Regions from separate parts of the Lysinibacillus sp. RU7 genome, predicted to be linked through region 1. Evidence: riboswitches for the same ligand, from Rfam matches in the RefSeq annotation. Region 1 holds a riboswitch; each other region holds the start of a gene.
The links. Region 1 has a riboswitch for cobalamin ahead of AC3II9_RS01035 (energy-coupling factor ABC transporter permease). Riboswitches for the same ligand answer to the same signal wherever they lie in the genome.
Positions count from the first base shown of each region.

Region 2: linked by a shared signal. The riboswitch ahead of AC3II9_RS02575 (ABC transporter substrate-binding protein) and the one ahead of AC3II9_RS01035 (energy-coupling factor ABC transporter permease) in region 1 are both predicted to bind cobalamin.
Region 3: linked by a shared signal. The riboswitch ahead of AC3II9_RS05250 (class I SAM-dependent methyltransferase) and the one ahead of AC3II9_RS01035 (energy-coupling factor ABC transporter permease) in region 1 are both predicted to bind cobalamin.

Region 1 is NZ_JBYQFK010000001.1:209,814-213,096, forward strand. It holds gene cbiQ (cobalt ECF transporter T component CbiQ) at 1-291, opposite strand, end outside; gene AC3II9_RS01030 (energy-coupling factor ABC transporter substrate-binding protein) at 295-579, opposite strand; gene AC3II9_RS01035 (energy-coupling factor ABC transporter permease) at 581-1,324, opposite strand; cobalamin riboswitch at 1,451-1,629, opposite strand; gene AC3II9_RS01040 (FBP domain-containing protein) at 1,821-2,432, shown strand; gene AC3II9_RS01045 (nuclease-related domain-containing protein) at 2,502-3,283, shown strand, end outside.
Region 2 is NZ_JBYQFK010000002.1:212,018-215,300, forward strand. It holds gene AC3II9_RS02570 (FecCD family ABC transporter permease) at 1-702, opposite strand, end outside; gene AC3II9_RS02575 (ABC transporter substrate-binding protein) at 695-1,648, opposite strand; cobalamin riboswitch at 1,833-2,016, opposite strand; gene argS (arginine--tRNA ligase) at 2,260-3,283, opposite strand, start outside.
Region 3 is NZ_JBYQFK010000005.1:69,930-73,212, reverse strand. It holds gene AC3II9_RS05255 (cobyric acid synthase) at 1-1,225, shown strand, start outside; cobalamin riboswitch at 1,218-1,396, shown strand; gene AC3II9_RS05250 (class I SAM-dependent methyltransferase) at 1,604-2,440, shown strand; gene AC3II9_RS05245 (CbiX/SirB N-terminal domain-containing protein) at 2,437-3,283, shown strand, end outside.

The DNA of each region.
Region 1 (3,283 bases):
CCAAATCACATCAACTGGCATAGCAGGCGCAGTAGAAAATGATAGGACAATCGCTATGACACCTGTCACACTAAAACCGAGTGGTGCGATGAGTAATTTACTATAAACACTAACAGGAATACGTGCCATGCCTACAATCAGAACACTCATTACCGCAATTGTCCAGCAAGCAATGGCAATATCCCTCGTCATTGTCACAATCAATAATGCCCCAACGGCTAATAACGCTTTTTGTGCTGCGGGTACATGAGAAAGTCGGTTAATATAGGCGTATTGGTCAATCGCTATCATGGATTAGTCGTTTTTTGAAGGATTCGCACGGCCGCGCATAAACCCAACAAAGTAGCCGATAATCGCAGCTCCGATTGCTGCTTGTAATACGAATAATAAGCTTTCAATTTCTCCACTTGGTGGCTCCCAAATTGCATTAAACCAAGGCTCATAATCTGTTGCAATTTCTGTAATTGCTTCTTCTGCTTCCCCGTCAGCCCCACCAAATTCAGCATCTTGTAGGAAAATAATCGGGAAAATCGCTAATGCAACGACAATCGCTAATAATAATAGATTTTTCTTTAGCATCTTAATTCTCCTTCGGTTGTAAAATACGTAAGCTTGTTAATTCACGCACATTGTATTTTTGTAAGAAATTCATGACAATCACTGTCAGTAAGCCTTCACTAATCGCTAAAGGAACTTGAGTTAAAGCAAAAATACCGCCAAATTTTTGGAAAGAAGCGACGAAGCCACCAACCTCAGCAGGGAAAGCTAATGCTAATTGAATCGATGTCATCACATATGTACCAAGATCGCCTAGCGTTGCTGCTAAAAATACGGCAATGGAGAAAGACAGACCAAGCTTTGTCGCGCCCTTGTAAACACCGTAAGCAATAAATGGTCCAACGATCGCCATTGAAAAAATATTAGCGCCAAGTGTTGTAAGTCCACCATGTGCAAGTAGTAGTGATTGGAATAATAAAACGATTGTCCCCATGACACTCATCACTAGTGGTCCAAATAAAATAGAACCAAGTCCTACCCCTGTTGGATGTGAACAGCTTCCTGTAACAGATGGAATTTTTAATGCCGATAAAACGAAAGTAAATGCCCCAGATAAAGCAAGTAGCATTTTACTATCTGGATGTTCTTTGACAACTTTTTGAATCGAACGTAAACCAAGAATTAAGAAAGGTAAGCTGATAGCGAACCAGAAAATCGCCCAAGCAATCGGTAAATACCCCTCCATAATATGCATGGCATATGCTTGTTTCGGAATAAATAGTAGAACGATGCCGAAATAAAGCAATTTAGTCAATCGATTGTTCATGTTTCATTCTCCTTTTGTTATTTTATGACGAAAAAGTGCATAAAAAAATACACTTTCTAGGAGAAAAGTGCACGATGAAAAAAGCAAACAAGCGTTGCTTCTATTCGTACCTATCCTCGTAGGTTGAATGGCGTTTAATTTTTGGCAGGTCTCCTGGCTTATCATCAACGCTCCTCACACCTTCCCGTTTAAAAACAGTGGCTGTGTTGTGAGTCACTCCGAAATTACAGTTGCGGGACAGCATCGGCCTTTCACCGATTTCCCTTTTAAGCTAAATCTATAGCACCAAAAATCATTCAGTTGTCGTCATTGAAAAATAGTCTAACAGTTTTGAAAACTTTTTTCTAGTTCTTTTTTGGTTACTAAGAGAAATATGTACTAGAATTATATATTCTGAAATAGGAAAAGCTATTGAAAGAAATATTTGAATACAAGCTAACTATTATTTTCCCCTAATCCTCCAAACGTAGTAAAATGGTGGGACGGAGGGATAAACATGAACGTATTTCAAATGCATTTAGTTGAAAAGCAAACAATGAAATTATTAAATAGCATCGCAACAACAAAGGATGAAAGCGTATTAAATGCTGTACGTGGTATAATCGATACGACATTAACAGAAGCGGATGTACCGCGCTTTATTATCGATGATGTGTTGCTAGTAAAGGAGCGCCAACAGCTTGAGCCATTTATGACGTTTGTTAAATTAAACGTAAAGCCATTTCCTGACGTCTCTGAGCAAGTAGTGAAGCGTCTATGGAAAAAAGATAAAAAAGTGAAAGCGCCAAAAGTAACAGATCCACTTGTAACGTTTGTTTCATGGGATGATACAACAACACGTTCCCGTTATTTCGTGTATGAACAAGAAGGTAAATTAGTAGGGGTGAAAGGCGTCCTTGCTATGGAAAAAACACAAGGCATTTGTGCCCTTTGTCAGCAACATAAGGATGTATCCCTTTTTACCACAAAGGAAAAGGGCGATGTTGAGGGAACGTATAAAACCTATAGTCAGTATATTTGTGCCGATGCAATTAGCTGTGAACGAAATATTGATTCAGCAGAAAAATTGCACAGCTTTATGGAAACAGTAAGACCAAAAATGCGCTAAATTTTTATTTTGGATGAAAGTAGTGATCCCTGTTTTATTTTGTGCTACGCTCGCCATGAGGTGGTTGTCTTGATTTTAATTGAACGGGATGAATCATTTAAAATAAGTACATTACAAGCAGGCGTTCGGCGTGGCTTAATCGAGCTTCGTGATTCACTATATCGAGCAGAATTGGGTCTAGTAGGGGAGCTGTATGTGGACCGAATGTGGCATGATTTTCAACTGAAGGAGCCGTATTATTTACTCCATAATTATTGCATTAGTCAGCATCAAATCGATACTGTATTTATTTGCAGTCGATTTATATTAATTGTAGAGATTAAAAACATCAGTGGACGTATTACGTTTGAAGAAGAGAAATCGCAGTTTTTACGTGAACGGGAAGATGGCACGATAGAAAGTTTTCGAAATCCGATTGATCAAGTAAAGCGCCATGTACGCTATATAGAGAGTATAATCGATGCTCGTTTGCCTATTTTTTATGCGGTTATATTTGCTCATCCGCGGACAATTATCGGTCGTATACCTCTTGGTGAGCCTGTGTTTAAACTGAGTGGATTGGAAACGTTTGTCCGAAAATTGTTAGCACAGTGTCCTGAAAAGTTGAATCCAGTTCATCTCGAACAGTTTGCACTATGGCTTGCAAGGAAGCATCAAGTTCGTAATGAAACGGTACAAATAGATGTTTCACGTGTTATGCCTGGTGTATTGTGCTCCAAGTGTACAAAAGGAATGAAGTTTCAGCATGGGAAGTTTATTTGTTTAAGATGTAATCGAAGTGGGCTAGAGGACTTTTATGTGGGGTTAGCTGATTACCGGTATTTGATTTCGGAATGGATATGTAATCAGGA
Region 2 (3,283 bases), on a different contig from region 1:
CTTGCTTCGTTTGACATCGACCCCTAAATATTTCGCCCGTTCTTCGCCATAAATCATCGCATTTAACTCGCGGCGATTAAACCAAAGAATAATGGTGCCTATGATGACAAACGGTAAAATCATTTTGACATATGGCCAGCCGCGCATGGACACACTCCCTAACAGCCAACCCATAATCGAACGAAGCTCTTCGCCCGTAAGTGCAATCATGAGCGAAATACAGGAGCCTAAAAACGAACTAAATATAATCCCTGTTAAAATTAATGTCTCCATTTTCATTGTTCGGTCTACTACTCGTGCAAAGCCTAGAACAATTAAAAGTGTCACTAAAGCGCCTGCCATACTAAAAACAGGCAATGTAAACAGGCCAAATACCGGAATGGAGACACTAAAGAACAATGTAAAAACAGCACCTACTGATGCACCAGATGAAATCCCAAGTGTATATGGATCAGCAAGCGGATTTTTGAGCAAGCCTTGAAACGCCGCACCGGCAATTGCCAGTGAGGCGCCGACTAATGCAGCTAGTATGACGCGCGGCATTCGAATATGCCATAAAATACTATAAGCGGTTGGATTGGCTTCCACATCCCACAATGTAGAAAGTGGAACAGATACCGAACCAATCGATATCCCACACCATATACTCACTAGTAAAATAGCGATAGAAAGTACATAAGCCGCTATGTATTTTTTAGTCATTAAAGACCTCTGGATAAATTGCTTTTGCGATCGATTCAACACCATCTGCAATACGTGGACCTTGACGACTTGTTGTATTGCCATCTACGACTGTTAATGCATTATTTTTTACCGCTGTCATGTTCGCAAAGGCTGGGGTATTTTTAATTGTTTCATCATCCCCCTCATAAGTGAAAATGATGGAATCTGGATTTGCTGCAAGGAATTGTTCAGGGCTATACATTGGCCAGCCCTCTTCTTTTACGGCGTTTTCAACATGAATAAACTTCAGCATTTCATTCATAAATGTATTTTGCCCAACAACATAAATATTAGGTGCTCCTCCAACAACCATAAAGGCTGTTTTTGGTTCAACTCCTTCTAATTTCGCTTCAATATCTGCTAGTTTTGTTTTAATAGATGAGATGACTTCTTCCGCCTCATCCTCTTTTCCTGTTAATGTGCCTACCACTTCAATCGTGTCATATGTTTCTTCAAAGGTTTCTGCATTGTCAACAACGAATACAGTAATACCTGATGCCTCTAATTGTGCAATCGCACTTTCAAGTGAAAACATGCTCGATTCATGTGCAAAGACAATATCCGGCTGTAATGAAACAATTGTTTCGACATTATATTCAATACCACCTACACGTGTCTTATCCTCTACTTGCGCGGGATAATTATCATTGTCATTCACACCAACAATTTCTTCATCAAGGCCAAGACCAAATAAAATCTCTGTATTGGATGGTGTTAACGACACGATACGATCTGGTGCTTCTTCTAATGTAATTTCATTACCAAGTGCATCTACAGCTGTTACTGGAAAGACTGTCTCATTATTTTCTTCTACAACGACAGCACCTTCCTTTTGTTGTGTTTCTGTTTCCTTTTCTGTTCCACATGCTACAAGCATAGTTAATGCAAGTGTTGCTGATGCGGCTAACTGCCAAAACTTCTTCATTTGTTGTTCCTCCTATTATCCGAAAGATATCCCTTTCATCCAATTAACCTAAGATGGTGGCACGTTTGTAAAGATAGATAAATTTGTAAATAAAAAAAGCCTCTCTAGTACGAGAGACTTTGGAAAAGGCTAACATTACGTATAACATCTATACTTAAAAGCCACCTTCCTATCCTCGTAGGTTATCTTGGTGTTCATAAAGGCAGGTCTCCTGGCTTATGCATCGAACGCTGGCTTATCCCTTCCCGAATGAATCAGTGGTTTTTTATAAGCAAGCTAGCAGTTACAGTGGCGGGACCGCGTCGGACTTACACCGACTTCCCTATTATCTTTGCACACGGCAAAGAACCTTTACTACTTATCAAATTGTCTAACATTTCTATTATAGCTGAAATCTCCGTTTTGAAAAGAATAATTTTCTGAAAACTCTAGTGTTGCTTATACAATCCCCAAATACGTCGTAGAAATTAATGAAAGCCACCCATAAAGGATGGCTTACGATGATTACATTTTTTCAGGTGCACTTACGCCAATTAGTTTTAGAGCGTTTGTAGCTGTCGGCTATGCCTTTCGCTACAGAACGATGAAAGATTGCGTTCGCTTATTATTGATTACATCTTTTCAGGAGCTGATACGCCGATTAAACGTAGAGAGTTCGCTAATGTTGTTTTAACGGCTGTGATTAACGCTAAACGTGCTTCTGTTAACTCTTTATTGTCTTGGTTAATCACTTTTTCAGCATTATAGAAGCTGTGGAACGTTGCCGCTAGGTCTTGAATGTAGTTAGCAATACGGTGTGGTGTGCGGTGTTTCGCTGCATCTGCCACGACTTGCGGGAATGCTCCTACTTTTTTCAGTACCTCTTCTTCTTTTTCTGCTGTTAGTAGGCCAAGGTTATCAAGTGAAGCTGCATAGCCTTGCTCACCTGCTGCACGTAAAATTGATGCAATACGTGCATGTGCATATTGTGCATAGTACACTGGGTTTTCATTTGATTGTGATACCGCTAAATCTAGGTCGAAATCCATATGCGAGTCGCCTGCTGTTTTCACGAAGAAGTAACGAACGGCATCTAAGCCTACTTCTTCTACTAATTCACGCATTGTGACCGCATTACCTGTACGCTTCGACATTTTAAATTTCTCGCCGTTTTTGTATAACTGTACCATTTGGATAATTTCTACTTCTAATGTCCCGCGATTATAGCCAAGCGCCTCGATTGCTGCTTTCATACGCGGAATATATCCGTGGTGATCAGCGCCCCAAATATTAATCAGCTTATCGAAACCACGTTGTAATTTATCTTCGTGGTAGGCGATATCCGGCGTTAAGTATGTGTAAGAGCCATCGTTTTTGATTAATACACGGTCTTTGTCGTCACCAAATGTTGTCGAACGGAACCAAGTGGCACCTTCCTCTTCAAATACGTGACCATTTGCTTTTAATTTATCTAATGCTACATCGATTTTGCCATTGTTGTATAAAGATGTTTCTGAATACCATACATCAAATTCAACACGGAAATTCGCTAAGTCTTTTTGCAATTTCGCTAACTCTAGGCGCAGTCCATGCTCACGGAAAAATTTGAAACGCTCTTCATCTGATTTTTCTAAAATGTCTGCACCAAACTCTTCT
Region 3 (3,283 bases), on a different contig from region 1:
ATCTGAGGTCATTGTACATGGGAAGCCTTTTGCGAATATGGACGCTGTTTCCTACCGCGAACAATTTGTTGAAGAAGTGATGCCATTAGTAAGATCATCCCTTCAACGTTTATCACAACAATATGATGTGCTTGTACTTGAAGGCGCAGGTAGTCCCGCAGAAATTAACTTAAAGGCAAGAGATATTGCGAATATGCGCATGGCACATGAAACAGATGCAGCCGTTATTTTAGTCGCAGATATTGAACGAGGTGGTGTTTTTGCTTCGATCGTTGGTACGTTGATGCTGTTAGATGAGGCGGAGCGAGCGCGTGTAAAAGGCATTATTATTAATAAATTCCGAGGGATGAAGGAGCTACTTGATAGCGGGATTACGTGGTTAGAGGAATATACGAATATTCCAGTGCTTGGTGTAATTCCACATATCGATGTGCAAATCGAGGCAGAGGATTCGATGGCGTTATCAAGCTTGCGACTAAAAAAACCACAAGCTGAGGAGTTTCCAATCGATGTTGCGGTTATTTGTTTCCCGCGCATTTCGAACTTTACCGATCTCGATCCATTAATGGATGAGCCACAAGTAGGTGTACGCTTTATCAAATCTGTAGCAGAGCTGAAAAATCCAACAGTTATTATTTTACCGGGGACAAAAAATACGGTAGAAGATTATGAATGGCTGGAAAAAACGGGACTGGCACAGGCGATTCAGCAACACGCACAAAAGGGCACGTATATATTTGGCATTTGTGGTGGCTATCAAATGCTTGGGGAAACATTAATTGATGAGGAAGCGATTGAAGCAAGTGGTGGTCGGACTAAAACACTAGGGTTAGTACCGTTAGAAACGATTTTTGTAGCAGAAAAACAAACGGTTCAAGTATCTGGCCAACTGTCTACTGGTGAACAGGTAACAGGCTATGAAATTCATTTAGGGCGTACACGAGCAAACGATTTAGTCAAACCTTTTGTACAATTACATGACGGTCGAACAGATGGCGTAAGAAGTGACGATGATCGTATGATTGGTACGTATTTGCATGGAATTTTCCATAACCGACAGTTCACAAGAAATTATTTTAATCGAATTCGTCTTGAAAAAGGATTAGCAACAATTGATACAGCGGTGCAATCCGAAGCAGAGCGTCGCGAACAAGCCTATGAAATGCTTGATGTGCACGTGCGTCGCCACCTGAATATGGAGCTTTTATATACATTAATTACATAGCATGTTGTTTGGTGTAGTGAGAACTACTTAATAGGGAAGTGTGATGCAAATTCACCACGGTACCCGCCACTGTAAAACGGAGCAACAAATCGTCACCACTGCGTATGCGGGAAGGGATTTGTCTTGTGAGGATGTGAAGTCAGGAGACCTGCCAAACGAACACGAAATGTACCCACGGGATTATGGGAAGCATTGTACTACATATGATAGTGCTTGCTTTCAAGGTGGCGTCTGAAAACATTTGAGACGCTACCTTTACGACGAGGATGGTGGTAACCATCGTAGGGGCAATAATTCTTAGTAGGTAGTGATCAAGAAGTGAAGGGGGGGCCCGAAAGTAATTTCTGGCCTCTCTTTTTTATTAGAGGAGGGAATAAGTTGAAAGGACCATTAGCAATTGATTTTGAAAAGCTATGGCAGGAAGGGATGCTTGATTGGCATGGTAATATGCCAGAGCGAATGGTAGATGATTCGCTAGAGGAAGCCTTTTGGGCACAGTCGATGCAAAAAAAATCATACAAGCAAACCGAAGCCCATGCCGTACCGATTTATAAGGTGATGAAAAAGTATATTGGACAGGAAGATTCTGTGATTGAAATTGGTCCTGGATGGGGAAATTATACATTTCCACTAGCGGAGGATGTAGCCAAATTAACATGTGTGGACGGTTCTAAAAGTGTGCTTTCTTATTTAGCACAATACTTTGAAGAGGCTAACCATGTGTCATTTATGCAGGGGAAATGGGAAGAAGTAGCGCTAGAGCAACATGATGTCGTGTTAGGCGTGAACTGTTTTTACCGCATGTATCAGATGCTCGACACGCTAAAGAAAATGAATGCATTAGCAAAAAAACGAGCAATTATCGGGCTGACAACAGGGCCGATTCAACCGCATTACAAAATATTAGATGAAAAATACGGCTACTCCATTAAATACCCACGCCGCGACTATATTGAAATTTTAAATATGCTATATCAGCTTGAAATTTATGCTGATTGCGAAATGATTCAACTGGAGCGTACGTATCATTATCCGACAATGGAAGCGCTAGTTGCTGCACAAAGTAAAAAAATTATCGACACGGACTTTTCAGCGGAGCATGTACTCGAGTCATTAGCGCCGTTTATTGAGCAGGATGCAGACGGAGTACATTATCGTCATACATTTTATGCCGCGGTCATTTCGTGGGAGCCAAAAAAGGAGCTGACAACATGACAACATGGAACTTACAAGGAATGCAACGTCATTTATTAATTTGTAACGGTAGTACGTGTATGGGCGCAGGTGCTGAAGAAGTGACACTTGCGATCCGAGATGAAATTACAAAAAACAATCTAGATGAAATGATCCATACATCACGTACACGCTGTAACGGCCGTTGTAAGGATAAATGCGTCGTTATTTCCTATCCAGAAGGAAAATGGTATAGCGTACAAGATGAGCAAGTAGGACGAGATATTGTAACAGGTCAAGTGGAAGATCAGCACATGATTTACAATATGACGCAAGATGGTTTAGCACAAGCAACGCCAACTTTTACAAAAGGTATATCGAAAACGAAAGTATTAAAACGAAAAGAAAAATCCAGTGCGACAAAAAAAGCGATATTATTTGTTGGACATGGCAGCAGAGTAGAAGCTGGAAATGATGAAGTGCGTGAGTTTATAGAACGTACAACCTACTTAATCGACCCTGCTATTTTAGTAGAAACATGCTTTTTAGAATTCGCTTCACCGAATATTGAAGACGGGATCGAGCTTTGTGTTGAAAAGGGCGCAGAGGAGATTCATGTGATTCCCATCATGCTACTCCATGCGGGACATTCTAAAATGCACATCCCAGCAGAGATTGAGCATGCAAGAGAACAATTCCCAGGCATCACCTTCACGTACGGGCAAACGATTGGGATTCATGCGGGAATTTTTGAAATTTTATTGGAACGGTTAAAAGAAATTGGCTTTGACCCATATCAAAAACATGAAGATACAGCCATCTTATTGGTAGGACGTGGTGGAAGCGATGAAGAAGCGAACGGGGATTTCTATAAAATTTCACGTT